DNA from 4 places in the Paenibacillus sp. DP01 genome. Region 2 is predicted to be linked to each of the others. Evidence: riboswitches for the same ligand, from Rfam matches in the RefSeq annotation. Region 2 holds a riboswitch; each other region holds the start of a gene.
What was found. Region 2 has a riboswitch for cyclic di-AMP ahead of ACH59B_RS20095 (TrkH family potassium uptake protein). Riboswitches for the same ligand answer to the same signal wherever they lie in the genome.
Positions count from the first base shown of each region.

Region 1: another riboswitch for cyclic di-AMP. It lies ahead of ACH59B_RS06610 (hypothetical protein); the one in region 2 lies ahead of ACH59B_RS20095 (TrkH family potassium uptake protein).
Region 3: another riboswitch for cyclic di-AMP. It lies ahead of ACH59B_RS13515 (3D domain-containing protein); the one in region 2 lies ahead of ACH59B_RS20095 (TrkH family potassium uptake protein).
Region 4: another riboswitch for cyclic di-AMP. It lies ahead of ACH59B_RS00535 (C40 family peptidase); the one in region 2 lies ahead of ACH59B_RS20095 (TrkH family potassium uptake protein).

Region 1 covers NZ_CP173059.1:1,536,782-1,544,673, reverse strand. Annotated here, with positions in the region: gene kdpB (potassium-transporting ATPase subunit KdpB) at 1-1,815, opposite strand, end outside; gene kdpA (potassium-transporting ATPase subunit KdpA) at 1,868-3,544, opposite strand; gene kdpF (K(+)-transporting ATPase subunit F) at 3,690-3,767, opposite strand; gene ACH59B_RS06610 (hypothetical protein) at 3,951-4,346, opposite strand; cyclic di-AMP (ydaO/yuaA leader) riboswitch at 4,460-4,631, opposite strand; gene ACH59B_RS06605 (glutathione peroxidase) at 5,095-5,580, shown strand; tRNA gene ACH59B_RS06600 (tRNA-Leu) at 5,727-5,809, opposite strand; gene ACH59B_RS06595 (urease accessory protein UreF) at 6,073-6,810, shown strand; gene ACH59B_RS06590 (Rha family transcriptional regulator) at 7,101-7,322, shown strand; gene ACH59B_RS06585 (helix-turn-helix domain-containing protein) at 7,439-7,822, opposite strand.
Region 2 covers NZ_CP173059.1:4,569,917-4,577,808, reverse strand. Annotated here, with positions in the region: gene ACH59B_RS20100 (CPBP family intramembrane glutamic endopeptidase) at 1-467, opposite strand, end outside; cyclic di-AMP (ydaO/yuaA leader) riboswitch at 729-881, shown strand; gene ACH59B_RS20095 (TrkH family potassium uptake protein) at 1,279-2,619, shown strand; gene ACH59B_RS20090 (TrkA family potassium uptake protein) at 2,638-3,315, shown strand; gene ACH59B_RS20085 (LysR family transcriptional regulator) at 3,321-4,226, opposite strand; gene ACH59B_RS20080 (succinate dehydrogenase cytochrome b558 subunit) at 4,453-5,127, shown strand; gene sdhA (succinate dehydrogenase flavoprotein subunit) at 5,221-6,966, shown strand; gene sdhB (succinate dehydrogenase iron-sulfur subunit) at 6,986-7,753, shown strand.
Region 3 covers NZ_CP173059.1:3,086,126-3,094,017, forward strand. Annotated here, with positions in the region: gene ACH59B_RS13475 (hypothetical protein) at 1-514, opposite strand, end outside; gene ACH59B_RS13480 (helix-turn-helix transcriptional regulator) at 781-1,014, shown strand; gene ACH59B_RS13485 (DUF4247 domain-containing protein) at 1,148-1,903, opposite strand; gene ACH59B_RS13490 (DUF4178 domain-containing protein) at 1,917-2,423, opposite strand; gene ACH59B_RS13495 (DUF350 domain-containing protein) at 2,448-2,855, opposite strand; gene ACH59B_RS13500 (PspA/IM30 family protein) at 2,985-3,653, opposite strand; gene ACH59B_RS13505 (NADH:flavin oxidoreductase/NADH oxidase) at 3,740-4,762, opposite strand; gene ACH59B_RS13510 (polysaccharide deacetylase family protein) at 5,066-5,872, shown strand; gene ACH59B_RS13515 (3D domain-containing protein) at 6,072-6,740, opposite strand; cyclic di-AMP (ydaO/yuaA leader) riboswitch at 6,747-6,916, opposite strand; gene ACH59B_RS13520 (amino acid ABC transporter ATP-binding protein) at 7,160-7,882, opposite strand; gene ACH59B_RS13525 (ABC transporter substrate-binding protein/permease) at 7,869-7,892, opposite strand, start outside.
Region 4 covers NZ_CP173059.1:134,682-142,573, forward strand. Annotated here, with positions in the region: gene ACH59B_RS00530 (GNAT family N-acetyltransferase) at 1-79, opposite strand, end outside; gene ACH59B_RS00535 (C40 family peptidase) at 383-883, opposite strand; cyclic di-AMP (ydaO/yuaA leader) riboswitch at 889-1,026, opposite strand; gene ACH59B_RS00540 (hypothetical protein) at 1,303-2,130, opposite strand; gene ACH59B_RS00545 (M1 family metallopeptidase) at 2,142-4,154, opposite strand; gene ACH59B_RS00550 (YwhD family protein) at 4,279-4,785, shown strand; gene ACH59B_RS00555 (PTS glucose transporter subunit IIA) at 5,134-5,640, shown strand; gene ACH59B_RS00560 (hypothetical protein) at 5,806-6,156, shown strand; gene ACH59B_RS00565 (pentapeptide repeat-containing protein) at 6,524-7,336, opposite strand; gene ACH59B_RS00570 (VOC family protein) at 7,426-7,818, opposite strand.

The DNA of each region.
Region 1 (7,892 bases), 2.7 Mb from region 2:
CCTCATGACGTTCAATGCACCCATTTGCGGAATAGCCAGCATGAACATCGCCGGGATAATGGCAAAATATTTAGCCACATCGTTCGCAATACTGAACGTTGTCAATGCCCCACGTGTCATAAGCAGCTGCTTACCGATGGCGACCACCTCAATAATTTTGGACGGATCAGAATCCAGGTCCACCATATTAGCAGCTTCCTTGGCCGCGACTGTGCCGCTATTCATGGCAAGACCGACATCTGCCTGCGCTAGCGCAGGCGCATCATTGGTACCATCTCCGGTCATAGCCACCAGCTTACCCTGCTCCTGCTCCCGGCGGATAACCGCAATTTTATCTTCCGGCTTGCTTTCAGCTACAAAATCGTCCACCCCTGCTTCACGTGCAATGGTAGCAGCGGTCAGCGGATTATCACCGGTACACATAATCGTGCGGATACCCATTTCCCGGAGCTGATCAAAACGCTCCTTCATGCCCGGCTTCACCGTATCCTTCAAATAAATAATGCCGTATATCCGATCATCCAGCGCCACTGCTAGCGGTGTCCCCCCTTCTGCGGCTACCTGATTCGCTTTTTCCTCCAGATCGGCCGGAACACTGCCTTTTTGCGATATAATCCACTGCCGGACAGAGTCCACGGCGCCTTTGCGTACTCTTCGTCCATCAGCGAGATCCAGACCACTCATCCGGGTTTCTGCCTTGAACTCGATAAAGGTTCCACCTGCTGCCAAGGATTCATCCAGCGTGTATTCCTGCTTACGCATCAATTCCAGTACCGAGCGTCCCTCAGGCGTCTCATCCTTTAGTGAACTCATCGCTGCCCATTTCGCTAGCTCTGCCTTTTCTATACCATCTACAACCACGAATTCACTCGCCATCCGGTTACCGAAGGTGATGGTACCCGTTTTATCTAGAATCATCGTATTGATGTCCCCGGATGCTTCTACCGCCTTGCCTGACATGGCCAGCACGTTAAACTGGGTAACTCGGTCCATACCAGCAATCCCAATGGCCGACAAAAGCCCGCCAATCGTGGTCGGAATCAGACAGACCAGCAACGAAATCAGCACGGGGACAGGCAAATCAATCTTAAAATGGCGGGCTATCGGGGCCAGTGTCACCACCACAATGAGAAAAATAATCGTTAAGCTAATCAGCAATGTATTCAGCGCAATTTCATTTGGCGTTTTTTGCCGCTGTGCACCTTCCACGAGCGAAATCATTTTATCAATAAACGTTTCACCCGGCTCAGTCGTAATCCGCACCTTAATGCGGTCACTGACTACCCGCGTCCCGCCGGTTACCGAGCAAAAATCACCGCCCGATTCCTTAATGACCGGAGCTGATTCTCCCGTAATTGCAGATTCATCCACCGAGGCCAGGCCTTCAATAACCTCACCATCGCTTGGAATCATTTCGCCCTGAGAGACGATTACCACGTCACCTTTACGCAATGCTGTTGAGCTGACCACCTGAATCTCATTCCCGACGAGCTTATTAGCTTGTGAGTCCTGCTTGGATTTTTTCAAGGAAGCAGCTTGTGCTTTCCCCCGTCCCTCCGCGAGCGCTTCAGCAAAGTTAGCAAAAAGCAGCGTGAACAACAAAATAATAAATACAGCCAAGTTAAAGCCCATTTCCTTGCCGGTTCCAAAATAACCAGGAAGCAGTAGCATGAGCAGTACGACCAATGTACCGATCTCCACGACGAACATGACAGGATTTTTCATCATGATCATCGGATTTAATTTGATAAAGCTATCCTTGACCGCCTGCTTCAAGATGCTTCTATCCAGCATGCGTTTGCGTTGTTCCTTCATGATCAAGCACCCCGTTCATCCATTCTCATTTTCCTTCTATGCTCATTCTTCATCACATGGTCAAAAATTCAGCTACAGGACCCAGTACGATCACCGGCAAAAAGGTTAACGCACCAATCAACAGGACCACTCCGATTAAGATGGCTCCAAACAGCTTGTTGTCCGTGCGCAGTGTACCCATCGTCACCGGGGTCGGCGCTTTGGCATTCAACGAAGCCGCCACAGCCAGCAATGCAATCATGGATACATATCGTCCAAAGAACATAACCGCACCTGTTGTGACATTCCAAAACACGTTGTTATCCGAAAGACCTTCAAATCCCGAGCCGTTATTTGCCGCAGATGATGCATATTCATAGAGCACCTGAGTCAACCCGTGATATCCGGGGTTAGAGACCGCATCATATCCCCAATGACTCATAAACGCAAGCGCAGTGGGAGCAAGAATAAGAAACGGATGTACCAAAATGGCAATCGCAATCAGTTTCATTTCCTTGCCTTCAATTTTCCTACCCATAAATTCCGGGGTTCTTCCGACCATCAGTCCGCATATAAACACTCCCAGAATCGCATACATCAGCATATTCATCAGCCCGACGCCCTTGCCGCCAAAAATGACGTTTAGCATCATTTCTCCCAAAGCAGCCATACCACCTAGCGGGGTCAATGTATCATGCATATTATTGACCGAACCTGTCGTTGCCGCCGTTGTGACCGCAGTGAATAATGCCGATTGGCCAATACCGAAACGAACTTCTTTCCCTTCCATGCTTCCCTGAGATGCATCCATACCCAGTGCCTGGATTAACGGATTACCTGTTTTCTCCGACACATACGTTATGGATAGAAAAATAAGGAACAAGACCATCATCGAGCTGAAAATAATCCAGCCCTGCTTGCGATTACGGGCAAACAATCCAAATGTATACGGCAGCGAAGCCGGCATTACCCACATTGCCAAAATTTCCAGTACGTTCGTCCAAGGATTTGGATTTTCAAAAGGATGTGCAGAATTAGCTCCCGCAAAACCGCCCCCGTTCGTGCCCAAATGCTTGATGGATTCCAATGAGGCAATGGGTCCCATAGCAATCTGCTGCTGTGTACCACTTAAAGTCGTAATATCCGCCGTGGGTTGTAGCGTCTGTGGTACTTTTAATCCCACCAGCACCAGCGTAAGTACAAAGGCAAGCGGCAGGAAAATCCGTATGTTGGCTTTAATAAAATCTTGAAAAAAATTACCCAGCCCTTCACCGCGCCGCGTCAATCCCCTCATAAAAGCCGCAGCAACCGAAAACCCCGAAGCAGCCGAAGTAAACATCATCATCGTGACGAACGCCATCTGCGTCAGATACGTAAGCCCGCTTTCTCCGCTGTAATGTTGGAGATTCGTATTGGTCATAAAGCTGATTACTGTATTAAATGCCAATGATGCTTCCATATTACTGTTCCCAACCGGATTGCCCGGAAGTATAGCCTGCAAGCGCAATAGCAGGTAGCTGATCCCCACAAGCACCACATTGGTTGCAATGAAACTCATAGCGTACGTGGTCCAATGCATGCTGTCCTGTTTCTTCAAGCCTACAGCCTTATAAATCAGCTTTTCCGTTCCACCAAAAATCCGATCCGTCCGATTCGGTTCATTCGAGAATACGTGATACATATAGGTGCCCATCGGCTTTACCAAGAGCAACAATATGATGATCACAATCCCAATTTGCAGTAGCTCCATCCTCTATTCCTCCTTAAAATGCTCCTGCATTTGGAACAACAGACCTGATTCAGACCATCCATTGAGTGCACACGTTTGCGAAAATCTGCATCTCTGATGCTGCATTCTTGATCTGCTGTTCCCGCCTGCTCGATCCTATAGTTGACTAGAATTTTTCAGGATTCAGGAGTGCGTAGATTAAATACACGAACACAATAGCCGTAAGTCCTAGCACAACGATCATCCTCTTCGCCCTCCTTTTGAGGTCTGCGCATCACACCAGCGTACAAACAGCAGTATCACTCCATAACTCACAGCCATTACGAGCAGCATGTATAAATCCATCATGTTCATACCCTCCGTATCGCTTTTCAGATTGCCCTTTTGATTCCATCATAAAATCATAAACCAGCTATGTTATAAGTGCTTATCCGTTCAGCAGGAAACCCACCTCTCCGTTCAATGTGTAGATCACATGGTCCGCTCCCAATCCCCGATAAATTCCTTGTGGATTACAGCCGTGCGTAATAACATAGATCAATTCTGATGTTAGTGGCCGACATATTTGCAGGAAACGGCAAGTTAGATTCAAGCTGTTTTCGAACAAATACACACTACCAATTTCTTTTTTAGGAAAATTCCATTTTCCCGCTTGCATCGTATTGATGCGCACAATGTGCTCCACACCCATTTTTTTGAGCTGTCGTTCCTCCTGGGTGCTATTTGTGAGAACTGCAAACGCCAATTTTTTGAACATAAGCAATTTCACAAAACTTCTGCCCGCTTCATTCGGTGCAGTGACAATAATTAACCGACCTTCCATCAGTAGCTCCTCTCCCGGTATAAAAAGACAACAAAAAGAAGCCGAAGGAAAAAGGCTTCCTCCGGCTTCATACATTCCATGATAAAATAAACCATGGCTGCACACGGCGGTTTGTTGCCTCTCCCTGTACGCTTACGAGGTTAGCTGTCGGATTCGGACGTGAGAGTCGCCCTATTTACGGCACTTGGCCGGAAAATTCACCCCATGAGACACACGGCTTGCAAAGCCGTATATACTCGTTGGTTCCCCCGCTTTTGCAACTGCAAAATTCAGCGCTTTAGACAATTCATTGTTGCTTCATTGTTGTTAATTTGAAATTACGTCTTGAATCATACACCCGTGCAAGGAAGACTGTAAAGCTCAACGGCAAGGCTATAAATCACCCTTTAGAGCATAGAAGATTAAGGATAACGCTTACAACCAACCTATGCTTCTCGTATCTCTCTAAAACTCTGTATTTCACCCCTTTTTGAAAATGAAAGGCATGTCAATATTGGCGTAGGGTATGGTACGGTTGCCCTTTATTTATAAAAAAGAAAGAAAATGCGCTATATGTACTAGATAATTATCGAATGAAGCCTTTTTTATGAGAAGAAACACCTCAATTTGCTCCATTTGAAGTGCGATTTACCGTTTTGAACAAAAGACGATTTTACAATGCACAATGTCTGTAGACTCTTCTGGACTTGCAACCCCTTGTTGAATTGTTCACAATTTAATTGTAGAATATTTAATTAGGAGGGATATCATGAGCGTATATAAATATGATGCACAGACCCTACAAGGGGCACAAATTCCGTTATCCACATACGAAGGGAAAGTTCTTCTTATCGTGAATACTGCCAGCAAATGTGGGTTAACCCCCCAGTACAAGGCGCTACAAGAGCTATATGACCAGTATCACGAACAGGGGCTCGAAATTTTGGGATTTCCCAGCAATCAGTTCGCCAAACAAGAGCCGGGTTCCAGCGAGGAGATCTCCGAGTTTTGCCAACTCAATTACGGAGTGACCTTTCCCATGTTCGCCAAGATAGATGTTAACGGTGATCAGGCACATCCTCTATTTCGCTACCTGACCCACACTGCTCCAGGCGTATTAGGCTCCAAAGCGATCAAATGGAATTTTACTAAATTCTTAATTACACGAGAAGGTAACGTATTTAAGCGTTATGCGCCGCAAACCACTCCAGACAAACTTGTAGGAGATATTAAGAAGCTTTTGCAGAAAAACTGACAATCTTGCACTACAGTTAAGGAGCGGTCCGTTGTCCATACGACCGCTTCTGTGACGGGAGGATATGACGAAAAGTATTTAACAAAAAAAGCATCCCTTCACGTAAAACGTGTCAGGATGCTTTTTCAACTGGGTATTGCATATAATGCGGTCGAGAGGACTCGAACCTCCACGAGCATACGCCCACTACCCCCTCAAGATAGCGTGTCTGCCATTCCACCACGACCGCATGTCATAATGTATTGAGGCAACAGATTTATTATACTCTCTCAGCAACAATTTGTAAACAAGAATATTATAAATATTTTTAATGTAACTTTATATAACATATATAAGCAATAAAATTATTTAATTTGACATAATTGAGTTCGAAGTGTAAATATATATTACATAAATATTTGAATTATTATTATATAAATAAGATTTGAGTCAAATAACATCACACAAATATTCACTTCAAGGAGGCGAACCGTCCTGCATAAAGGTAACCGGTTGCTAAACTACGCATTATTGTTGGACCCTTCCCTACCTATTGGTGGTTTCACCCGTTTCTACGGATTGGAGGAGCGTTTCCGCGCTGGACACCTGAACAGTCTACAGGATCTGAAACATTACATGCGAGACGATTGGTATCCTCAAATCACAACCCTTGACGGCATGGCCATTAAAAGTCTGTATGCAGCCATCCAGCAGAATGACGGTTGGCGGATCGCCCTTATTGATAAAATGCTGCACACCCAACATCCTTCCTCGCAGCATGTAAAAGAGTCGCGACTTTCTGGCCAGCGACTGCTCAAGCTCACCAAGGCTCTCTATCCTTGGCTCGCATTTGACCAACTGGAAGACACACTCACTCAATACAATGCAATTGGCACACTCGCTACTGTCCACACTTGGATTAACTCCCTCCTCGGAAGCGATATAGAACAGACCATTCACGGCTATTTTGCCACAGCGGTATCCTTCTGTATCGAAGATGCCTTTAGACTGCTCAATCCTCCTTATGAGGAAAAAAGTCCTCTTATCGATCATATGACCAGCGAGTTGCTTACCACCTGGAAGAAGATTAACAAACCTACGCCAAGCTCATATCAGCGCCATCTTTTCCACAGCCATCGGACCAGCTCCTACATCACTCAGCCACCCTATATGAGCCATAGTAGCCAATTGAATGCATCCAGACCCTTTTCCTCCTCCGTCCTATTTAAACACCTTCCAGCATCCCTCTGATGCGTCGTTTACCAATCTAGCAGTCACAATAAAAATACTCTGCCCTTTTCTCAAGCGGCAGAGTATTTTTATTCATGTATCCCAAATTCACACCAATAACAGACCATAGTCGGATTATTTTCACTTTTTGCACTTAATTAAGTAATTATTTTAACAAAATGCCGTATTTAAGATTGTATAAACACGTATAAAAGTGTATCATAGTTTTAGATGGTTAATTCTAACATGTTTACTGATGATTATTATATCACACCAATTATTCTGTAAGAATCCGTAAGGGGCGATTTCTCTTGAACAACAAAATGCCTGTCACCTCCTTCGGGTGGGCCATCAAACAAAGGCTTGTCGAGCTTCGGCTGGATCAGAAAACATTTTGCGAGACACATAATATTCCACCTTCACGCTTGTCCAATCTGATTCACGGCACCCGCAAAGCACAAAGGTACAGAAAACAAGTTGCTGCAATTCTGAATATCGACGATAACGATTATAAGGAGGCGACACCACACTAAACCGAACAAGCATTTCAGCAACCAATGCGTCGCCATATTATCAGGAAACCAAATAAACCCGTAAACCGAACCCTCAGTTCGTTTTACGGGTTATCACCCAGGCGTTTAGCCATAGATTATTCAAGTTTTGTTTTGTCCTTCTCTCTTTTTTGCTTACGGTACTTCGCAAATTCAACGTATTCTAAAATAAAGTTCTGTTCTTCTGTCTCAAGATCTTCAGCCTGGCAATTCAGTGGCCCCATCACCCCAAAAAAATAAGCAGCCTTCTGCTCCTGAAGCACGCCTTCCCCTGGCTTAATCCCTTTCATCAACCAGTCGAGCGATACATTAAAAAAGTCCGAAATCTGAATCAAATGGGCGGTACCTGGCGTTGTTTTTCCCCTTCTCCAATCACCGAGATTCCCTGAGCTAATTTTAAGCTTTTCACAAAATGCCTTCTTGGTCATTCCTCGATCCTTAATTAAAGCTTCAATCCGCTGATAAATAGTTTGATCTCCCACAACGTTTCCCCTCCGACACTGTAGCTTTTTCTAATTAATTTTCAATTGTACACATTAGAATGTCCTTATC
Region 2 (7,892 bases):
ACATCAGCCTGTGTGTAATTGGTGCTGGAGGTGATCCGCTTAAAGCTAACGACCTTCCCAGTGGATAAATCCACATGAATTTGCAGCTTGCCCTTCGCTGAGGAGTCAGGCAAATCAACCCGAAAGGTTTCATAAGGATAATTTTTTTTCCATGTACGATCGTACGCTTGAAGCAGTTTTTCTCTGGATAAATAACCGTACAAATCTGTTTCAGCCTGATAGGTCACGACAGGCTTCTCTGGCTGTGATTCCGTATAGCCCAGCTCGGAACGGGCAAAGTCCAGGGCGTGTACGATCGCTTCTTGTTTGCTGATGACCTTTGCATTCATCAATGATTCCGGACTTGGATTGCTAAGCGAGGGAATAAGCAATTGAAAGATAAAAAAGCAAATCAGGCCAACCCCGCCCAGCAAGCCTAATTTTTTGAAGTTGGCCGTGAGCACGACCGGTTTCCCGATAGGATTCATGAGTTTCCTCCTTAATCTGTAAATAAGAACATCCATTAAAGATATCATACTGCACAGGTTCCCGCCAACAGACCAGCGATATTCATGAAAACAGAGTGAAAGCACTTTAAAGTTTTAATAAAATTAGATAAGCTGTGATTAAGCGATGCCCAATCGCAAAATAAAGCCAATTTCACGTTTTTTCGGCGAAATCGGTTTTGTGATCTGAATAGAGAAGGATTATAATCTTGAGGCAATGCCTATGAACTATATGGGTAATGATATACATTTAAGCCGAATTTCTGTGAGAAAACGGGGGAACCATGTTACTGGGGTGAATTTTACAGTCGATCCTGATGGATCGGAAGTGTAAATAGGGCATACTGTGCTGCCCGAATCCGTCAGCTAACCTCGTAGGCTGTGGGCAGGAACCAAGTCAGGCACTCGGTTTTCCGGTGTCTTTTTTTGTGTGTATAAGTGTGAATAAAAGTTTGCTGAGTTAAGGACGCTGCGCGTTCCATTTGATCTTCCAATCGCTGTTGCCACTGAATTTTTTTGATTTTCTAGACCTTGATAAGGGTAAAATTCAGAGTCAAAGGCGAGCGCTATCGCTTCTCCAGATTCAAATGGACCGCTTCGCTGCTGCCCGCCTTAAAGTCATCAAACGTTCCATGAGGTAGTTACGTAAAGTGTAGTGAGTATTGAAAGGCAAAAGTATCCCGCTTTGCGGATACTTTTCTGATTTATAAAAGAAACTGAAAAGAATTGGTGATTTTATGAGCTGAGCGATCTCCATGCTCATAGTTCACCAAGGAGGAGAAGTGATGAATAAATGAATCCCAATGCAAGCTGGCTTCGGCTTTCTCCACCGCAAATATTCGTTGCAGGCTTTGCCATTATCATTCTAATAGGTAGTTTATTGTTAATGCTGCCCATCTCTAATACAACAGGAAAACCACTTGCGTTTATAGACGCTTTGTTTACTGCCGCTTCCGCGACCTGTGTAACTGGGCTTGTCGTTAAGGATACAGGGCTCTTTTTTACAACCTTTGGTCAAATTGTCATCGTTGCGCTGATTCAGATTGGCGGACTTGGCTTTATGACTATGGCTACCTTGATCGCGCTGGTGTTCAAGCGTCGGATTTCCTTGCGGGAGCGCCTTATTTTGCAAGAAGCGATGAATCAGACCTCTGTCGAAGGAATTGTCGGATTGATCCGCAAGGTGCTATGGTACTCGCTGATGATTGAGGGCGTATGTGCAATCATTTTTTCGATTCGCTGGTCGTTTGATATGCCTGTAGGCAGGGCGATTTATTTTGGAATCTGGCATGCTATTTCCATGTTTAATAACGCTGGTTTTGATTTGTTCGGTGAATTTCGCAGCCTGACAGGTTATGTATATGATCCGATTGTTAATTTTACAGCCATGTTTCTCATTATTTCGGGTGGTATTGGTTTTGTAGTGATGTCTGACCTGGCAGATTATCGCAAGCGTAAGAGACTATCCTTGCATACCAAGGTGGTACTCAGCATGACAGCTGCTCTGATTGTCGTCGGGACGCTTGTCATTTTTGTATTTGAGTTTACGAATCCGAAGACGCTTGGCTCGCTTGATTGGGGTGGTAAACTGCTGGGTTCTTTATTCCAGTCCGTTACCCCTCGCACCGCAGGTGCCAACACGCTGGACATTGCAGGCTTGCGGCAGGCTACGCAGTTTTTTATCATCATACTCATGTTTATTGGGGCTTCGCCTGGCTCCACTGGAGGCGGGATTAAGACCACTACATTTGCTCTGCTCATTGGAGCGGTGTTTTCGATGCTGCGGGGACGGGAAGACATTGTGCTGTTCCGGTACCGACTTGCGCAGGCACGCATTTATAAGGCTTTGACTATTACCTTGCTGGGGTTGCTGTTCGTGATTGGGGTGACGATGATTCTGTCCGCAACCGAAGATCATCATTTTCTGATGATCTTGTTCGAGACGGTGTCTGCCTTTGGTACGGTAGGACTGTCCATGGGGCTTACACCTGATTTGACAGTTGTAGGCAAGCTGGTGATTACTCTGACGATGTTTGCAGGCAGGCTGGGTCCACTCACGCTAGCTTATGCACTGGGACCGAAAAAGGGTAAGGAATTGTATCGTCATCCAGAAGGTAAAATAATTATAGGGTAAGGGAGTTTTCGAGTAGATATGAAAACGCAGCAGTTTGTAGTCATTGGCTTGGGACGGTTTGGCTCAAGCCTGGCTTTGCAATTGGTGGATATGGGGTGCGAGGTGCTGGGCATTGATCGGAATGAGGATGTTGTGGACAGTATGAGTGAGATTCTGACACATACTGTCGTGGCGGACGCTACAGATGAGGATGCGTTGCGGTCACTCGGCATACGTAATTTCGATTGCGGCATTGTTGCGATTGGTGATGATATTCAGGTAAGCATCCTGACCGCCATTTTGCTGAAGGAGCTGGGTGTGAGAAAAGTCGTAGCCAAAGCCATATCTGTGCTGCATGGGCGTGCGTTAGAGAAGCTTGGGGTGGACCGAGTCATTTATCCGGAACGGGATATGGGTATTCGAGTAGCGCATCAGCTGGTCACGCCTAATCTGCTCGATTATTTGGAGCTGTCCAAGGAATACAGCATTGTAGAACTTAATGTGCCTGCATGTCTGAATGGCAAAACGTTGGCAGAATTAAATGCTCGCACCCGCTTTGGTTGCAGCATCGTGGCGCTTCATACGGCGAATGGTATCTTGATCGCACCGACAGCTATGGATCGGCTGAAAGCAGACGATATTATGGTCATTATCGGCTCCAATGATAATATCGGCCGCTTTGAGGATGAGGTCGTTAATGTCAATGAAGAGGGTTAAATCCTCTATACCATACGGTAGCCTGCAAACGATGCGCGTGTCTCGCTAATCCAGCGTCGTGCTGTTGGGCCGAGATCGGCCGTTTCTGAGTAGATGAGGGAGGTCGTTCGGCGTGTCTCCTTCAAATCAGGCAAGTACAATGCAGTAAGTCCATTATCTCGCAGCAGTTCGCTGCGCAAATAGGATTTGGGCAGCAAAGCGGATGCCTTGCAGGTGGGAAGCAGACGTACAATCGCCTCGAAGGAGTCGATTTCCATGCGGATATCCGGCATAATGCCGCTGCGCTGGAACAAGTCATCCGTCAGGCTGCGGTACCAGGTTCCTTTGGAGAAAATGATCATCGGCAATCCTTGCAGGTCCTTCATTGAAGCCGTTCCTGTCTTGACAGTTAATTCATGCCCGATGGGGACGACTAGCTCCAAATGATCGTCAAATAACGGAATGCAGCGTAATCCAGCTTCATGAATGGCAGACCCGACAACGCCGGCGTCTGCTTTTTTGTCGCGTACAAAGGCAACGATTTCATGCGTCTTGCCGGTGAGCAGCTTTAGCTCAGTCTGAGGATGCTTGCTCATGAAAGCTTCGACGAGGGTAGGCAGCGTCGTTTGGAGTGTCGTGAGACTGGCGCCCAGTGTAAGCATGCTCTGAGCTTCATTTTTGTGCTGGGACAGCTTTTGTAAGAAGCGAAGCTGTCGTTGCCGTTGCTCCAGCGCGAAAGTATATACAAATCGGCCGGTCGATGTAATTTCGAGCCGTTTGCCCCGACGATCAAAGAGATGGACACCCAGCTCTTCCTCCAGCTTGGCAATTTTGCGAGACAGGGCGGGTTGGGACAAATTCAGCAGTTTGGAGGCTTTATTCAGGCTGGACTGCTCGACAATGACGGCAAAAGCGTTCAAATCCTCAAACAAATCTTCCACTTCCTCTCTATATGCAAAAAAGACATAATAATTAATACGTATATTGCAATTCCATTATAAGCCGAAAAGGAGTAACATGAAAGCGACACAAGATGTTCACACTTTTGTTTTTCCTTATAAGGGACACCTTGTTGAACATTCCCTGTCGGGAACTGTCATTTTATATGTTATATTACTATTGAAAACGCTATTATTGGGAGAAGGGAGCATGACCTAGATGAGAGGATTTTATTCCAGAAAGCTGCATTCGCTTCTTGGCGTCATTCCATTGGCTCTATTTTTTGTTGAGCATTTGGTGACGAACTTCACAGCGGTGGAGGGCGGCAAGGAAGGTTTTAATCGCAGCGTGGCCTTCCTGAATGGTTTGCCGCTGGTTATTGTGTTAGAAACGTTATTCATCTACTTGCCATTACTGTTCCACGGAATCTATGGCTTGTATATCGCTTATCAGGCTGACCCGAATGTCAAAAGGTTTGGCTACTCGCGTAACTGGCGCTTTTTGTTCCAGCGTATTTCCGGCGTCATTACGTTTGTATTTATTATCTGGCACGTATACGACACACGCTTTCAGGTGGCCCTGGGTAATGTAACTCATGAGGAGCTAGGCGGCGTAATGCATGGTATAGTGACGAACCCGGTCTATTTTATTTTGTATTTAATCAGTGTCGTTTCGGCATCATTTCACTTTGCTAATGGACTGTGGGCATTTATGGTCAGTTGGGGGATTACCGTGGGGCCACGTGCCCAAAAAGTATCTTCCTATATCTGTATGACCCTGTTCGTGGTGGTATCGATCGGCTTCGTTGCTTCCCTGCTTGCATTTCGCAGCGCGGAATTCCAGGAAACGGCAACAGCCTTGGTGCAATGCAGCGCTTTTAAACAGCTACTGTAAACGAGTTATTTTAATTATACATCGTGTTGAGATTCTATTCTGATTTGTAAAAGGGGATTTAGTACAAATCCTGAAAAGAAGGAGTGAGCAGAAATGGCAGCATCCAACATTATTGTCGTGGGCGGCGGTCTGGCTGGTCTAATGGCTACGATCAAGGCGGCAGAAGCGGGAGTCCACGTTCATCTATTTTCTTTGGTTCCGGTCAAAAGATCCCACTCCGTTTGTGCGCAGGGCGGCATCAACGGTGCGGTAAATACCAAAGGTGAGGGAGACTCACCCTGGATTCACTTTGATGATTCAGTCTATGGCGGTGACTTTCTGGCAAACCAGCCGCCGGTAAAAGCGATGTGCGAAGCGGCTCCGGGAATTATCCATCTCATGGACCGCATGGGTGTTATGTTCAATCGGACACCAGAAGGACTGCTAGATTTCCGCCGCTTTGGCGGTACCCAGCATCATCGGACAGCCTTCGCTGGCGCGACGACAGGACAGCAGCTCCTGTATGCTCTCGATGAGCAGGTACGGCGCTGGGAATCTGCTGGTTTGGTGACCAAGTATGAGAACTGGGAGTTTTTACAGGCTGTACTGGATGATGAAGGCATCTGCCGAGGGATTTGCGGGCAGGATTTGCGTACGATGGAAGTGAAGACTTTTGCAGCGGACGCCGTTATTTTGGCATCCGGTGGTCCCGGAATTATTTTCGGCAAAACCACAAATTCCGTTATTAATACCGGTACAGCTGCCGGTGCAGTGTATCAGCAAGGCGTTCGCTACGCGAACGGTGAATTTATACAGATTCATCCAACGGCTATACCCGGTGACGACAAGCTGCGTCTCATGTCCGAGTCGGCACGGGGAGAGGGCGGTCGCATTTGGACATATAAAGACGGGAAGCCATGGTATTTCCTTGAAGAAAAGTATCCGGCTTATGGAAATCTGGTCCCTCGCGACATTGCGACACGTGAAATATTCAGCGTATGTGTAGATGATGGACTGGGTATTAATGGCGAGAACATGGTCTATCTGGATTTGTCCCACAAGGACCCAAAAGAGCTGGATGTAAAGCTGGGCGGCATTATTGAAATTTATGAAAAATTCGTCGGCGACGATCCGCGTAAAATCCCAATGAAAATATTCCCGGCTGTTCATTATTCAATGGGCGGCATGTGGGTCGATTATAATCAGATGACAAATATACCGGGTCTGTTCGCAGCTGGTGAATGTGAATTCCAGTATCACGGAGCGAACCGCTTGGGTGCAAACTCGTTGCTGTCGGCCATTTATGGTGGAATGGTGGCTGGACCAAAGGCTGTGGAATATATCAAGGGCTTGAAAAAGTCTGCCCAGGATGTAGCTTCTTCGGTATTTGATGCGGCAGTCCATCAGCAGACTGAGAAGTACGAGCGTATTCTGCATATGGACGGAAAAGAAAATGCCTATGTTCTTCATAAAGAGCTGGGTGAGTGGATGACGAACAATATGACCGTGGTTCGTTATAATGACAAGCTGGAAGCTACGATTCACAAGATCAAGGAGCTGAAGGAGCGTTACTCGAACATTAACATTAATGACGCTTCGCGCTGGAATAATGCGGGTGCTGCGTTTACACGGCAGTTGTGGAACATGATGGAGCTGGCCGAAGCGATGACCAAAGGGGCGCTGCTGCGCAACGAAAGTCGCGGGGCCCATTACAAGCCGGACTTCCCGGACCGCAATGATGAAGATTATTTGAAAACGACGATTGCAGATTGGACACCGGAAGGACCACAAATTTCGTATGAAGAGGTCGACGTTTCACTGATCAAGCCGCGTGTTCGAGATTATTCCAAGAGCAAATAACAGAAGGGAGTGTATTTAAATGTCGGAGCAAGCAGTGAAGTCGAATAAAACAGTGAAGTTTGTGGTTACTCGTCAGGATGAGCCTAACGCTAGTTCCTATACGGAAGAATTCGAATTGGCCTACAGACCGGGAATGAACGTGATCAGCGCGCTGATGGAAATTCAGCGTAACCCGGTAGACAGCCAAGGTAAAGAGACGGCTCCGGTGTGCTGGGAGTCGAACTGCCTGGAGGAAGTATGTGGAGCTTGCTCCATGGTGATTAACGGCAAACCGCGTCAGGCGTGTGCGGCGCTTGTCGATAAGCTGGAGCAGCCGATTACGATTGCGCCGATGAGCACATTCCCGGTCGTACGGGATTTGGTCATTGACCGCAGCCGGATGTTTAACGCGCTCAAGAAGGTCAAAGCGTGGATTCCGATTGACGGTACCTACGATCTGGGGCCGGGTCCTAGAATGGCAGAGAAAAAGCGTCAGTGGGCGTATGAGCTGTCCAAGTGCATGACCTGTGGTGTCTGTCTGGAAGCATGCCCGAACGTCAATGAGAAGACGACGTTCATCGGACCTGCGGCGATATCTCAGGTTCGCTTGTTTAATAGCCATCCGACAGGGGAAATGAATCAGGAGGAGCGCCTGGATGCATTGATGACGGACGACGGGCTGGAGGGCTGTGGTAATTCGCAAAACTGTGTACGCTCTTGCCCGAAAGGCATTCCATTGACAACTTCCATTGCCGAAATGAACAAGCAAACGACCAAGCATATGTTCAAGCGCTGGCTGACTGTGTAGCAGAGCCAGCCCATAGGTTGTACTCAAACAGGCTTCTTCCCAAACCGGAGAAAGCCTGTTTTTTTGCGCTCAGGAATGATGGAGGGTAACATGGAGGAAGGAGCGAGGGACAGCACTTATGGTATAATTAGAGTATTGT
Region 3 (7,892 bases), 1.5 Mb from region 2:
TATTAAGGGGTGATAGGTAATTTTCACCTTTCAAAAAATCATGTGGGGGCTGAATGATAAATGAGAAACCAAAGTTGTATTTCCCCATGACAAAAGAAATAAAGTACGCAGTAAAAATAGAAGCTAGCTGTATAACGTAAATGGAAGAGCCAGCTGTATCACTTATAACACCTGGTTGTGCTACTCCGAAAAAGTTTGCAAAGATATATACAAATAGCTGTAGATTAATGTAAGCTGTAAGACCGGAACCAGCAGAAAAAGCCGCAAGATATGTTTTGATCCCTAAACCAAATCTTAAAAAGAGAACCATTAACAAATACTGAAGCGGAAAATCAAATTTAGGCATGCCTATAACTTCTCTCATGAGAAAGGAAAACAAGGCTATGCCCATTGCATAGAAAATTATTTTTCTTCGATTTTCCCACACGGGAAGCATATAAAGCTTCAAGACCAAAGTAACTGCCGCTAAAGCATCGAAAAAACCAAGTATAATATATAAGAAAGCAGATAACACAGTTACATCATCCTCCTATTTCGCCTGATGTAATTGTATATTTTACTAATAGATGTGGCAATGAAATAATCTAGTAAACTGGAATTTTTTGTATGAATATGAGATGAGATTTTCTCCCCCTGGTTTTCTTTTTCAAACTCGACATCCATTCGTGGTAATAAAAAAAGTCACCCCAAGTGAGCGACGTTGCTTTTGCCAATGTATTATGTTGGTTTTTTTTCGATATCAAGGTTATAATCTACTTAATTTGGGGTGGAGGGATTATTGTGGCTTTAAGTGACAATTTCAAAAAATTACGTATAAAATATCATTTGACTCAACAAGAGCTTGCTGAGATCGCTGGGGTTACCAATAAAGCAATTTCAGCTTGGGAGAGCGGACTTTCTGAACCACGGATGGGTGCTATAGAAAAGATAGCTCGTCATCTCCATATCAAAAAAAGCAATATCATTGAAGAAGATGGCATTGAGCACATAAGCCCTGATCGCAGGTCAAAATAGACGGCAATAAAATCGAAGTGAGGGAGCATCCATTCAATTTACATTAGTAAATGTTAAACAACAAAAAAAGGAACTGTGCAAGACAGTTCCACAGTTCCGCAAACAACTTTAGAAGAAAATAAAATATTACCCATCATCGTCGACTTCGCCGGCTAATTTTACCTGAGCCGCTGCGTGTTTTAGGCTTACTATAAGATTTGCGCGGTGAATCAAATATGCTGGAACCACCGCTGCTGCCTCGGTCACGTGAAATCGAGCCTCTGCTCGGTGAACTGCTGGAGCCTCGATCGAATAGACTTCCGCTTGATCCAACGCTGGAATCCGAATTTTTCCCTCTACGGGTAACTGAACCTTTTCGTTCCACCGTTATCGGCGGAATCGCTTTTTTCTCCTGTGCTGTTGGAGCACGATATTGCCCTTGTGAAGGTCGGTATACATCTCTGCTCGAATAACCTCGATAGGAGCCAGACCCCCGCAATGAATCGAACAGAGCATCCAGCACAGTTGCAGTTAAGTATCCTTTTAGAAAGCTGGAACTGTAATTTTGCTCGACATACTTTTTACTGTCGATTTCAATGAGTGTATCTTCCTTCTTAGCTGGATCTTGCTGCAAATGGTACCATTCATCGCTATATACCAGAAACATCCGCTCATTGCTCTGAGGCGATATTTGTTCCGGTGTACGCTGTTCTTTCAATTCCTCCGCTACTTCGGGAACCGTTTTGCCTGCCGCCCGATACACGTACGAGGTCGAGTTTCCGCTACCACTAACGGATTCCAGCGGATACGTATCTTTCACATTTGGCGCCCCGCAGCCGCTTAGCACGGATACGAACAAGCTCAGCGCCACAATGATCTTTAATGCATATTGCCAGGTGCGTTTGCTCATGTGTAACCCTCTCCTAGCTTGCCCGAATAACCTTGACGTCTCCGGTAATCACTTCTTCTCCTTCATAAAGCATAAAGCGACCGTCCTGCCATTCTACCCGCAATAGATGGTAATCATCAGACTGGTACTGCCAAACATGTTGCTCTCCACCCTGCCGGAAAGGAGCACGGCCCATAACGGTAACATGCCCAAAATACTGTTCTTCCAAATGATACGTTGTATCATCCAGTTCTAAAATGGTCGGTACTTCCTCCGGGTTGTCTAGTCTGCCATCGATAGCCTGATATAGTCCGAATTGCAGTGTTTCCCGTTCCTCAATATGAAGATAACTCACTTGATTACCATCCTGAAGCGTCAAAACAACGGCATTCCGGGCACGATTATGTACACGACCTACCACTTCATAGGTGACAAGCGACACTTCACAAATATCCCCAGGATTTAAGTGAAGCATGCTTTTTTCCGCTTTCGGCGGTTCAGGCTTGGCAAATAGATTTGAAATTCGTTTCCATACACTCATGGTCATATTTCCTCCTTACTTTGCCTAGAAGCATGCTGTAATGATCAAGGCACCCACCAAATGCAGCGCTCCTGAAAACAGACCGAAACCAATTTTACCTTCTTGGGTACCTTTGTCCAGATCAAACTGTGCCCAATACCGCAACAGCAGACGCACAATCACTTCCAAAACAAGCAAGATGATAAAGGCAATCACAGAATACACAAGCGCTTCGAGCAAATTATTAGCTGTAGCAATTGAACCCGATAAAATGTATCCTTGTGCAATCAGCTTCATAATCATCCGGACTGTTACAGCCATATTTCCGGCTTTTACTTCGGCAAAATCCTTATACTTTGTAAATAAAGAATCGACATACATTAATACGAACAGCAAAATAGCACCTGCGCCCGTCCATACCAGCATCGCTTTCATCGTTTCTAAAAAATGCATTTGCTACCATCCTCCACATCTTCTTGACTACATATATTGATTTACGCCCCCAGGCAGGGAAAAGCGAAGGAGATAACGTTTCTCCTTCGCTTACTGAGCCATCACACTAGCGGCAATGCTTAAAAGTTCTTATTTATTTTCGTATTGTTTCAGCAAAGCAGCAAGTTCGTCGTCCACAGCACTTTTCTTATCCAGCTCTTTGAACTCTTCATCCAGCGATTTTTCCTTGGAAGCCATTTCGTTGCTCGCTTCAGCACGTGCTTCTGCTTGCAGCATTTTTTCCTCCATACGCTTTAATCCAGCAGTTGCCGTATCCGAGCTAAAACCATTCATCGCTTTGTTAATTTCAGTTTGCGCTTTAGCTGCATTATAACGGGCAACCAGTGTCTCGCGCTTGTTTTTCATTTCAGTCAGCTGTCTGCGCATTTCATCCAGCTTACCACGCAGGTTGTCAGCTGCAGCTTTGTTTTGCTCATAACCAGCTTGGAACTCGTTCATTTTTTGTTCGGCAGATTTCTTTTCTTCCAGCGCACGACGAGCAAGATCCACATTTTGTGCTTTTGCAGCCGTATGAGCCTGTTCTTCGCGTTTTTTCACCAAAGCTGCCTGTTCTTCGTATTGCTGTTTAAATCTCTTTTCAATAGCAATTTGAGCGGCTACCGCTTTCTCTGCGTCTTCCAGATCCTCTTGCATATCACGAATGTATTGATCCGTCATTTTAACTGGATCTTCTGCCTTGTCGATAATGGCGTTAATGTTAGACATCGTAAGATCTCTTAATCGTTTGAAAATAGACATGTGAAGTTCCTCCTAGAATTGAATGCTTAAATTTTAAGCTCTGTACACATGTTTACGCAAGCTTTGCAAAGAGGTTTCAAAAATATCTAAAAACCGCGTAGATAAGGCTCTGGAATATCCGCCTGTACTTTTAGCGCCCGTGATGCATGCAGCGCCCAATAGGGATCACGCAGCATGGCACGCCCTATGGCTACCAGATCAGCTTCATTGTGCTGAACGACTCGGCGGGCATCCTCATAATCATCCAATAAGCCGACAGCAATGACAGGCACATTCAATTTCTCACGGATGGTATGAGCCAAATCCACCTGATAACCAGCACGCGCAGACGGACCTCCGCTGGAACCAATCGGACCCTCACCACCAGAAGAAATATGGAAAATGTCTACACCCGCATCACGATATCGTTCCCCTATGGCTGCTATGTATTCAACATCATATCCGTCTTGGACATATTCTTTGGCAGATATCCGCATTAGCACAGGCATATCAGCAGGAAGTACCTCTTTAACAGCACGTATCACCTCAACACCAAACAGTGATAAATCCTGCCCATACTCATCTTCTCGGGTATTGGTTAAAGGAGAATGAAATTGATGGATTAGATAGCCGTGAGCGCCATGAATCTCTACCGTGTCAAAACCAGCTTCTACCGCCCGACGCGCCCCCTCTTTGTAGGCAAGAACCAGTTCCTTGACTTCTGCTCGCGTCAAAGCGTGCGGCTCTTTAAATCGTTCACTAAAGGGGATCAAGGACGGGCCTACAGGTGGCTCAGCATCTTCAGCCTTGCGTCCGGCATGGCCTAATTGAATGGCAATTTTGGCACCATACTTGTGGACTTCCTCTACCATTTTACGATATGCAGGAATATGTTCATCACTCCAAATGCCCAAATCACGATCCGTAATGCGCCCATCCGGATGAACCGCTGTCATTTCCACAATTATGAGTCCAGTCCCTCCTACCGCGCGACTCACATAATGGACATAATGCCAATCCGTCGGTTTGCCGTCCTTGGCCTCCACGCTGTATTGGCACATTGGGGGCATGACAATCCGATTTCTTAAAGAAAGCCCCTTTAATTGATAAGGAGTAAACAAGTCGGTCACTTTTATCCATCCTTCCCTCAATTCCAAGTCTGTAGCATTATGATTAGCATCCCCATTATACACCAGCTGTCACGGTATACCGAATCCTTTGTAAGGCTAAAACTTACGAAAATGCTCCAGTTTTCGTTCATGTTTAGGAGAATATGCGCGTTTACTTCGTCATCTTCACGGATATCCGCTTCTTGATGTACTTCTCTTCAGTCATGTAGGGCTTCACTCAATCACCAGCATAATTTTAATAGGACAGGTACATAATAGCTGAGAGCACCACTAGGTACCACTGCACGGAAAGGGGGAATACAAATGCGGTACAGGGGAGTGTTGCCATGTTTAGCACTGTTACTAGCATTTTCAAGTTTTCCCGTTCACGCTGACACGCCTCCCAACATCGGAACGCCCCATCCCAAGGAAGCTACTGTCGCTACTTCGGTATATCAAAGTAAAGATCGAGCTACTCCAACATTAGCGATGCTACGAAAAAAGCATGCGGACATTTTTAAAATGTGCGGCCCGCACACCCGCCAAATTGCCTTAACCTTTGATGATGTGCCCGATTCAAGGTATACGCCGCAGGTTTTGGACGTATTACACGCAAACGGTATCAAAGCTACGTTTTTTATCGTCGGCCATCGTGCGGAAAAGCATCCGGGGATCATACGCCGCATCATCCGCGAGGGTCATGCTATAGGAAACCATTCCTATACTCATCCGGATTTCAGGAAGGCCACACCAGAACGCTTTCGCCACCAGATTACAAAAACAGAACGTATTTTAGAAGCCAGCGCAGGTTTTCGGCCCAGATTGATACGACCACCCTATGGTGAAATCACGGAGCCTCAAATTCAGTGGGCGCGTCGTCATGGGTACATGATCGTCAATTGGAATGTGGACTCTCTAGACTGGAAGGGATTAAGCAAAACACAGATTCAGCGTAACGTGATCCCGGCTACCAGACCTGGCTCCATTATTTTAATGCATGCAGGTGGAGGTCAAAGTTCCAACTTGCAAGGTACTGTCCAAGCTTTGCCGGGTCTAATCCACTCTTTAAAAGCTAAGGGCTACAAGTTTGTCACAGTCCCCCGGCTACTTCACACATCGGAACGAAAATAACAGTATGTCTAAGCCTCGTATATACCAACAACGTAAAAAGGCTGCCTTGACGAGCAGAATGCTTCTGCTTGTAAGACAGCCTTTTTTAGCGATAAACGACCGTACTGATAAGAAGTCGTCCCAGTTATATGTTGTGTGCTATAATATTAAGTTTACATAATATATATTATGTTTAATGAATTCAAATATATGCACAATGCTATTTATCAATAACGTACAGTTTCACATTTTGGAAGCCGAAGTCGTTCACGAATGATTTGTTGCCAGGGATAAAGATATCAATCCGCTTTCCGGTAATAGCGCTGCCCTGATCACGGGCAACGGCTACAAAAGAATGGTCTGGCAAGCCGGGATGGGAATAGCCTGTAACTAGCACCTTTGTTCCCATAGGAATGACTTTCGGGTCTACTGCAATTGTACCCAGTTTAAGCGGATTACCGTAGTAATCGACTGCACCCCATTTGCCATTTTCATCAGCTGCGGCTGAATATGCTGTTGCTTTAACATCAACAACTTTACTGTAATTGAATGTTTTGCCCCATGCTTCAATTGTTGGCCTCTCATTCGCTGGTGCTTTCTCCGTAAGAAGCTGTGGTTTCGAATCCGAAGCCGCCTTCACACTTTTTTCGTCTGGCACTTTAATTTGTAGACCTGCATATATGTTGTTGGACGCAATATCCGGGTTAGCCTTCGTCAAGTCATCTACCGATACCCCATAACGTTGAGCAAGCAAAAAGAAAGTATCGCCTTCTTTGGCAGTATGAAGCGAAGCAGCATTTGCTACTCCAGCTGTCTGTGCCAATCCTGCAATCGCTGCGGCAAGCACCGCAAATTTCATGGTTTTTCCAATATGTTTTAAGTGTTTCAAAGATATGTACCTCCTCTGTTATGCCTGCGAAGTTAGCTGTCGGATTCGGACTCAGGAGAAGCCCTATGCTTGTGCAATTCACCCCTAGGCATATTCCACAACATCTATATGACGCATTGGAATAATTGCCGTTGTTACGTCCCCCGCACTTCCCATGGTTTGAGCCCAGCACCTGAGTAATTGTTATCATTGCTGCTGCCCCGGTAAGTTTTGGCTTACTGCATAATATCACAATTTTGTAACCTTATCTGCATGAAAATGTTGGGAACCTTGAACATCATACTATATCCATTACAATTTTGTCATCAAAAATCGGTTTTTTGTTACGAAAATATGGAGATATGGTGACAAAAAGAGAAAAGCCCTCCGTGAAATATCATCACGAGAGGGCTTTGTCAATAATTCATAAAAGCATTTTCTTACAGCACTTTAGCCAGAAAATCACGGGTACGATCATGGCTTGGAGTTCCGAAAACTTGCTCCGGCGTACCTTGCTCTATAATTTGACCGTTGTCCATAAAGATGATTCGGTCTCCTACCTCACGAGCAAAGCCCATTTCATGCGTCACGATCACCATCGTCATGCCGCCTTCAGCAAGCTTCTTCATCACATCCAGAACCTCTCCAACCATTTCAGGGTCCAGGGCAGAGGTAGGTTCATCAAACAGCATTACGTGCGGCTGCATGGCGAGAGCACGTGCTATCGCTATACGTTGCTTTTGACCGCCAGATAACTGGTTCGGGTAGGTATTCTTCTTATCCTCAAGACCCACGGTCCGCAGGAGCTCCAACGCAATTTTCTCCGCTTCTTTCCCCGATTGCTTCTTCACCTGCGTTGGTGCAAGCGTCAGATTCTGCAGTATTGTTTTATGCGGAAACAGATTAAAATGTTGGAAAACCATCCCCATCTTCTCTCGAGTCGCATTAATATTATGACCACGGGCCGTAATCGGCTCACCCTCAAACAAGATTTCCCCTTCTGTTGGCTGTTCCAACAGATTCATACAACGCAAAAACGTACTTTTCCCCGAACCACTGGGGCCGATAATGACGACTACTTCACCTTTGGCGATATCTATATCAATGCCTTTTAAAATTTCATTCTTACCGAATGATTTACGCAGTTGTTTAACGGTGATCACTGGCTCTCAA
Region 4 (7,892 bases), 1.3 Mb from region 2:
CATAGCGCCACTCACAGATTTCAGCCGCTTGATGCTCGTCCATCGGTACGATCCGGTAGTTGGATATTGAGGCCGGCACTTTTCCATTCCTCCTTATGCAGGTACTTCAATCATTAACCACAGATTGTAGACAAGTTGTAGGAGAATGGCAAGCGTGTTTATTTCGTACCTAAGTCGGGTATACATTCAATAAGAAGGATTTACTGCTCATATGCTCCCCCAGCGGTGACGGTAAAACCGACGATGTTCGCTAAAATTGAAACCTTTTGAGGTGTCAGTTCGTCAGTAATGATAATCATTGCTGATGTAGTGGACATAAAAAACCGCAATTCGATTCCGGCCAGAATCAAATTGCGAATAGGGTTAGCTTGCTGTGCGGTAGTTATTCTACGTTGTCGTCATCAGGAATATCTGAAGCTACAGAATGGTAAGCGTCTGTGCTCATAATTCTTTTTGCACCGACATAACGGTTAGCGTAATAATTTTCGTTCAGTGAGCTAACTACTACACCACGTGAAGTCGAGGAGTGGGCGAATTTCCCTTCACCTACGAAGATACCTACATGGGAAACGCCTCTTCCTGTGGTGTTGAAGAACACCAGGTCGCCTGGTCTCATTTCATCGCGGGATACAGAAGAACCCATTTTGAATTGTGATCCAGATTGATGCGGCAGTTTAATTCCCAGTTTGTTGAATACATACATTGTGAAGCCGGAGCAATCGAATCCCTCGAGTGTAGTGCCTCCGCTTCTGTAGTTCGTTCCTTTGGCATCTTGGATGACCTGGTCCATCTTAGAGTCTGCAAATGCACTGCTGCCACCGAATGTAAAAGATGTAAAGGCAATGGCGAGACCCATGGCTGCGATCGTTAGCTTCTTCTTCAAAAAAAATATACCCCTTCCAATGCCTGCGAGGTTAGCTTAAGGATTCGGTAGAAGGTTCCCCTATGACCACTCTGTTGCGAGATCAATTCACCCAAACTGGTTCCCCCGCTTCCTAGGTGCCAGGAATTAGGCTTAACTTAAGATGTGCACCTTGGAGAGCAGTATTCACGACAACGATGTTTTTAAGATAAAGGTTACAATAAAGATTACAAAGTTGTTACTATCAGTTCACTGCGATTATTGTAACAAAGACAGCAGGCTTTGGCAAATGTTTCATCGCAAAAAGTTACAAAAAAAATCTGTTCCTAACGCTCCAGGAACAGATTCTGTTAACAGTATTCAGTTATGTGCTGTTTGCACGGGAAAGAAAAAAGTTTTTTCGACAGCTGAAAATACAGGAGAGAGCATATTGTGAGAGGTTAGCCTCTGCTGGAGATATCGATGTGCCATAGCCGATACTGCGAACTGATATGCCACAGCCTGACCAGACTGGTAACAAAATGATACGATTGCTGGAGAATCAGTGCCAACATACCCGTCCAAATCATCGCCACGGTGCCAAATAGACCGAAAACTAGCAACACACAAGTACCGAGCAACAGGGATACACCAACAGCCGGAAGAAGCTGGCGAAAGAAGGCGAGCAGGGAGGATAGTATGGTGTGACCACTGACAGTGCCCAACTGCATATACAGGATGCACTGCCGAATGACCCAACCGTAAGCTATCCACCCCATGGCATAGGGCAACAAATGTAGCAGGTAAGAGGAAGATTGCAACGTTCCTACTACAATAGGATAGAGTCTCGGTACCACCCAAAAGGCGGGAAGCAGCAGCAAACCCAACTCGATGATGTAATACAATAGCGATGACATACCGTGGCGTTTCATCCCCTTGAAGAAGGACAGGCTTTGCGGTTCAGACGCATCGGTATGCAGGCTTTGATATATGCCAGCTCTAATGAAGGGAGTGATTAGTATGCGCAGTACGGTCGCCCCTAGTAATATCCACAAGTACACATGTACTTCCCGGCTGTCCATCAAGGCGATCTGGCCCTCCATCCAAAACAAGGTCTTTCCCAGTTCGTTTTGGCTCTGATCAGGATAACGTAGCAGCAGCGGGATAACGGCAGACTGTACCAGCCTATAGAGAAATACTCCCCACAGCAGACGATACAGAAATAAAATGATAACGATATAAAAGCGTATGCGTACCAGCGCCCAGCCTTCTTTTATAACAGTCCGCATCTATAGACACCTCACCATGACAGACTTCCAAGCAGTGTCTCCAACAGCTTGGTTACACTTACACTCCAACGGGTTTGTTGTTTTTCATCCAATTCAGCCTTCAGGCTATTATTAATATGCTTGTTCTCCAGTGCAATAGTGTATAGAGGATCTACAGTCACATAGGACACGGGGGAAGCGCTTTTGAGTCGGAAAGTTGTACTTTTGCCCGCACCATCCCATGCCTTGAATATCGTTGAGCCATCCTTGAAGGTAAATTGAACAGGTATTTTGGGATAATCTGCTCCTTTTTTGCTGAGCGTCACGACTGCTTCGTATCCATTCTCCAGCTTGTGGTTCATGATGCGATCGACTGAAAAGTCCGCCATCTGGCCGTCATATACATATTGTTCAAAATAGTGGCTCCATGATCGTCCGGTCACTCTCTCCACGACATGTTGAAAATCCTGTGAGGTCGGATGCTTGAATCGATAAGTCTGGACGTAGGTCCGCATAATCCGGTCCATTTTTTTCATACCCACCTGACGCTCAATACCTCGTAGTACTAATTTACCTCGTGAATAGGCATTTTGCGCATACTCAGCTGCCGATCCATACTTCCAGGACTCACGGTTTAGCGGCTGTGGGGAAGCTACCTGTCCCGATTGTAATGGCAAGTTGGGGGTAAGCCCATACTCTTGTTCCATGAGCCGTTCCTCTGCATAGGAGGTGAAGCCTTCATCCAGCCAAGGCTCCTCAAATTCATTGTTGGCTACCATTCCGTAGAAATATTGATGCCCAATTTCATGAACCAGCGTCCGTTCCAGATTATAGCCAGGATTCAGTTGGTCCGCAGCTGCGGCCGTGATGAGTGTCGGATATTCCATGCCGCCGGCTCCACTGCCTGTTTTGGGTGGAACGACGATGGATAGAGTGGAATATGGATAAGGCCCGTACCATTTGCTGTAGTACGAAAGGGCAGCCTTGGCTGCGCTCATGTAACGTCCTTTGAGTTCCTTATGGGACGGGTCCAGATAGAGCTTGATTTTGACACCAGGAACCTCAGTAGAAGAGAAGGGTTCTTCTACGGCTACAAAGTTGGGTGAAGCAGACCAGGCAAAATCGTGTACATCATCGGCATAAAATTGATATATTTTCTGGCCGTTCTGTCGTACTGCACCACGGGTGGGAAAACCGGTCGCTGCTACGATGTGTGTTTCAGGCACCCGAATCCGTATACTGTAAATTCCAAAGTCGGCATAGAACTCGGAGTTGCCATGGTACTGATGGAGGTTCCAGCCCTCTTCGGCGCGTCCACGTTGTCCTGCAGTCTCATAGACGCTGAGCTTTGGAAACCACTGTCCAGCCATTACAAAATCATCTGTCGCACCCATACGAGCAAAAATGCCAGGCAGTTTGACTTCAAACTTCATATATAGTGTGATTTCTTCGCCACCCCGTACCGGTTTGGGTAGACGCACCTTTATGAGCGAACGGTCGCTTGCGTTACCGTCATCTGGTTGTACATATTGAGTGCGGTGCATGAGAGATAAACCGTCTTCTGTTTTTAGTTCGGTCAGCGTCATGGAGCCAAAGCCGTCCTTAGGCATGGTGTCTCCGCGCAGCTTTCCGCCGGATTCCTTCATAAAGGTGGTTTCCATGGAAGAGAAGGCATTCGGGTATAGATGAAGATACAGATCATTCACAGTTTTCTTACCCGGATGCCTCCAGGTCAGTGTCTCAGTGCCTCGCAAAACCCGTCCTTTTTCCAGAGATACATCAATGTGATATTCCACCACCCGTTTGCTGAGAATTTCCGAAGCGGGCTGTGGAGGGTTCTTGGGCAGATCGGGCATGATGTTGGCCCCTAGAGGCTTGCCCATATTTGGCGCAAGCGCAGACTCAGACTCGGAGCCGTATAGTGGTTTGCCTGCGGACTGAGAGACGGATTGCGATTGGGGTTGCCAGGCAAACCATAACGTCCCTGCGAGGAGTCCGAGGGCTAGTGTGGACAATAAAACGATTTTGGTGCGTGCTGGGGTCATACAATGGATACCTCCCGTTGACAAGCATCTACAGCATGTATATGTTTGCTTTCGGGAGATTATTAGTTAAAATATTTATAGTGTAGAATGAGTGTGAAGACGGAAATTGGAGGTCTAGTGACGCATGAGTGAAAATCAACCGGACGGCAAAAAGCAGATTGCACTGAATATTGTCAGTGGCAAGAGTAAACATAAGGGCTTCGGCGCAGGCTCAATCGACCTGAACAGCATGTCCCCGGTCATCATTGACCGCGGAGAGGCGAAAATTGATGTCGGTGCCATGCATGCCAAAAGTAAAGTAGAACGTGGAATCAAGTTCTCTACGAATAAAGAGGACGTACCGAACGGACGCCAGGTATGGCTGGTATGGGTAGCTGTGGACCGTACGCCCGAAGGACGTATGTATGGTGGCGCGACGGCCTGCGAGATGCTGATTGACGACGAAGCCAAACGCGGCTGGAAAATTCTTGCCGATCATGTTAATCGTATGGATTATGCACTCAAGCGCCGTTTTATGCTGGATGATCTCGGCAGCGAAGATAAAGCAGCGCTCAGAAGCCTGCTGATTTCGCATAATCAGGAATGGTGGGACGCTTCGCCTGAGGAATTGAAGCAGGCGCTGGAAGGGTAAGCCTAGCGTTAACGAAGTAACAGTATTGTAGAAAAGCAGCCACTGTAGGCTGCTTTTTCCTATAAGAAGAACCGAATTGGAATCTCTATATAAGCTCTATGATGCCTTCAATTGTTAGTTTTCTGACCTCATAAAATATGTACCGGACAATAAAATAGTAGTCTACTTCCTTTTCATGTAAGTTATGAACATCATCGCCTTGACATCATGGAAAGGCATTCACTATAATTCAAATAGAAATCGGTTTCAATCCAGTTTTTATTTAATTCGTGGAACCGGTTCCTAAAAAGATGAAGTTTTTTCCTATCGCTGTTTATGAATGTAATCTCTAAATAAGGTGGCATCGTTATGTTTAAATGGTTGAAAAAGAAGGCGGCTCCCCGTATTGAACAATTCGACATGGTAGCGCCGGTTAAAGGAAAAGTGGTTTCTCTGGAAGAGGTTCCAGATCCTGCATTCTCGACAAAAGCTATGGGGGATGGCATCGCTATTCATCCGTCTGAGGGTAGGGTCACCGCTCCTTTCGCGGGAAAAGTTGCTCATGTTATGGAGAAAAGCAAACACGCTCTCATTATTGAACATGAATCTGGCGTACAAGTTTTGATACATGTCGGCATTAATACCGTTTCCCTCAAAGGACAGGGATTTAATCCTAAAGTTCAAGTAGGAGATAGCATTAAAGCAGGGCAATTATTGATGGAATTTGATCTAGATGCAATTCAACAGGGTGGATTACCTGTAATTACTCCAGTAATCGTTCCAGACGGGCAAGATATGATCAGCCATGTCGAAATACTGGATAATCCATCTGCTTCTCCAGATGTACCTGTATTAAGAGTTCACTTGAAAGCATAGTTAGCATTTTTGTTTTCTACTATCATGCTCATAGAAAAAATTCTTTGAATGTAAAGGTAAAATATGTAGAAGAAGACTAACCAGGAGATCTTGGTTGGTCTTTTCTTTTAATAAGTAAGTCCAGTTTAGGATAATGTAGAATGGTTGTGAAAGGGGAAATGTATATTGAATGCAAACCGTATTTTAAAATTAGAAAAGGCGTTGTTTCAGGCTTGGTCTTTGGAGTCTAGCTCTAAATGGACAGCCAAGAATCCTGCCGCCGGACAATGTGGTGTCACAGCGCTTGTCGTTCAGGACAGGCTTGGTGGTGATATTTTGAAGACATGGCTGGACAGCGGCTGGCATTATTACAACCGAATCGGTGAGGATATTATAGATTTTACGGAGTCACAATTTTCAAGCCTTCCACAGTATCAGCATGTACAATCCAACCGGGAAGAAGCATTTTCAGACACCAACGCAGAGCAGTATGCAGCTTTAAGCCGGAGACTAGGGGAATCGTATATGGGTACATAATTAAAGCAACAAATTCGACTGGGCAAAGCTGGATATTAACTGCATACGAGGGGCCGGGTGGTCCAGCTATAGGGGGAGATACTGAGAAAGACTCTATAGCAGAAGTCGCGCAGGATTTGCTAAATCTTATTGAAGCCACAAAGCCAGCGAATTTCGAAGATATGGGCTATTATGAGGATACTGGATCTACTATTCGTTATGGATGTAAGGAACAAGTCTGTTTTATCAGGAAAGCACCACAGAGCCATATGCACCGGACGAGTGAAGTTACGGGGTGAACATTAAAATATCAGAAGTAGATCGGTACCTTGTCGAGGGCGGTCTACTTCTTTTTCGTTTAGGTAAGTATTGTTGCTTACGAATAAAACTAATGCAGCCAATGGCTGGGAACGCTTAGAGACGAGGGCAGCCTGGTCTTACAATTGCCTTTAGCCGAATTTAATTGCGCTTGTGTAAGAAAGATACTTCCCTCCAGATTAGCCCCACTTAAATCAGCATCTCTAAAGTCTGCCCCGATGAGGTCAGTCATGCTCAAATCAGCTTCTCGCAGGTCAGCAGCAATCAGTAGAACGCCTCTCAGGTTGGCACCTCTCAGATTAGCGCCTCTTAAATTGGCACCGATCAGGTCTCTACTTTTGATTTTTTTACTCAGTTTATGGTTCTCCATGTTTTTCTTACATTTTTCTCGCACTAACTCACTTGTTTGTACAAGTAAATCATTGACTAGCGCCCTATGGGTGGGTACATGAAGATCTATGAGGGATTTTGGATCTTGATCCGTAAGCTGCTCGGTTTTCGCCATTGCTTCTTGTAACTCGGTATAGATGGAGTGAGTTTCTTGTAAGCTGAGGGCTTCATTTAGGTAATAGAGCATTTCATAAAGCTGCTGCATGATGGGAAATAGATTGAACATTTCATCAGCTATTGCCGGGTCGTCTCGCCAGCTTTTTCCGTTGTATGTAACTTGGGAAATTCTTTGACCTGCCCCAAAGCAATCATATACTGTACAGCCTCGCAAGCCTTTATTCCTCAGGTTCTTATGAATGTCACAGCGATAATCCGCATTTAGATGTTGACAGGGAGTTCCTCCATCCTTGTTAAAGGCAAAATCAGCAGATTTGGCATAAGGCAAGGCGACACAGCATAAACCAAAACATTTTTCACAATCGGCAGTATACAATAAATACACATCCTTTTATTAGCACCTACTACATGTAATAATACCAAAAAAAGATGCAGGATGGTGTATTGCTAAGTAAAATAGGTCGATTACCCTTTTGCCAAATTCAATTGCCATGAAACACCGTATTTATCTTCGACCCAGCCAAACTGTTGGCTTACGGGCGAGGCTTCAAGGGGCATCAAAACTCGGCCTTCCTGAGATAGCTGACCAAACACACGATGAATTTCTTCTTCCGAATCACAAGTGACGAATAGCGATAAAGCTGGAGTAAAAGAGTGTTTGTCCTGATGGTTATAATCTATGGCCATAAAGGTTTGCCCTTTGAGGTTGAATACGGCATGTAACACGGTCCCATCTTCCTGATGAAAAATGCTCATGATACCAGACGGCTTAAATACAGAGGTATAATATTGCATGGCTTCCTCTGCTTGACCGGGGAACATGAAAAACGTTGTGATTTTTGGACTAGAATCCTGCATCAGATCAGCTCCCTTGAGTGGATTATAGATGATAACATTTTTTCTCTTTAGTAATAGAAATATTCATGATTAGA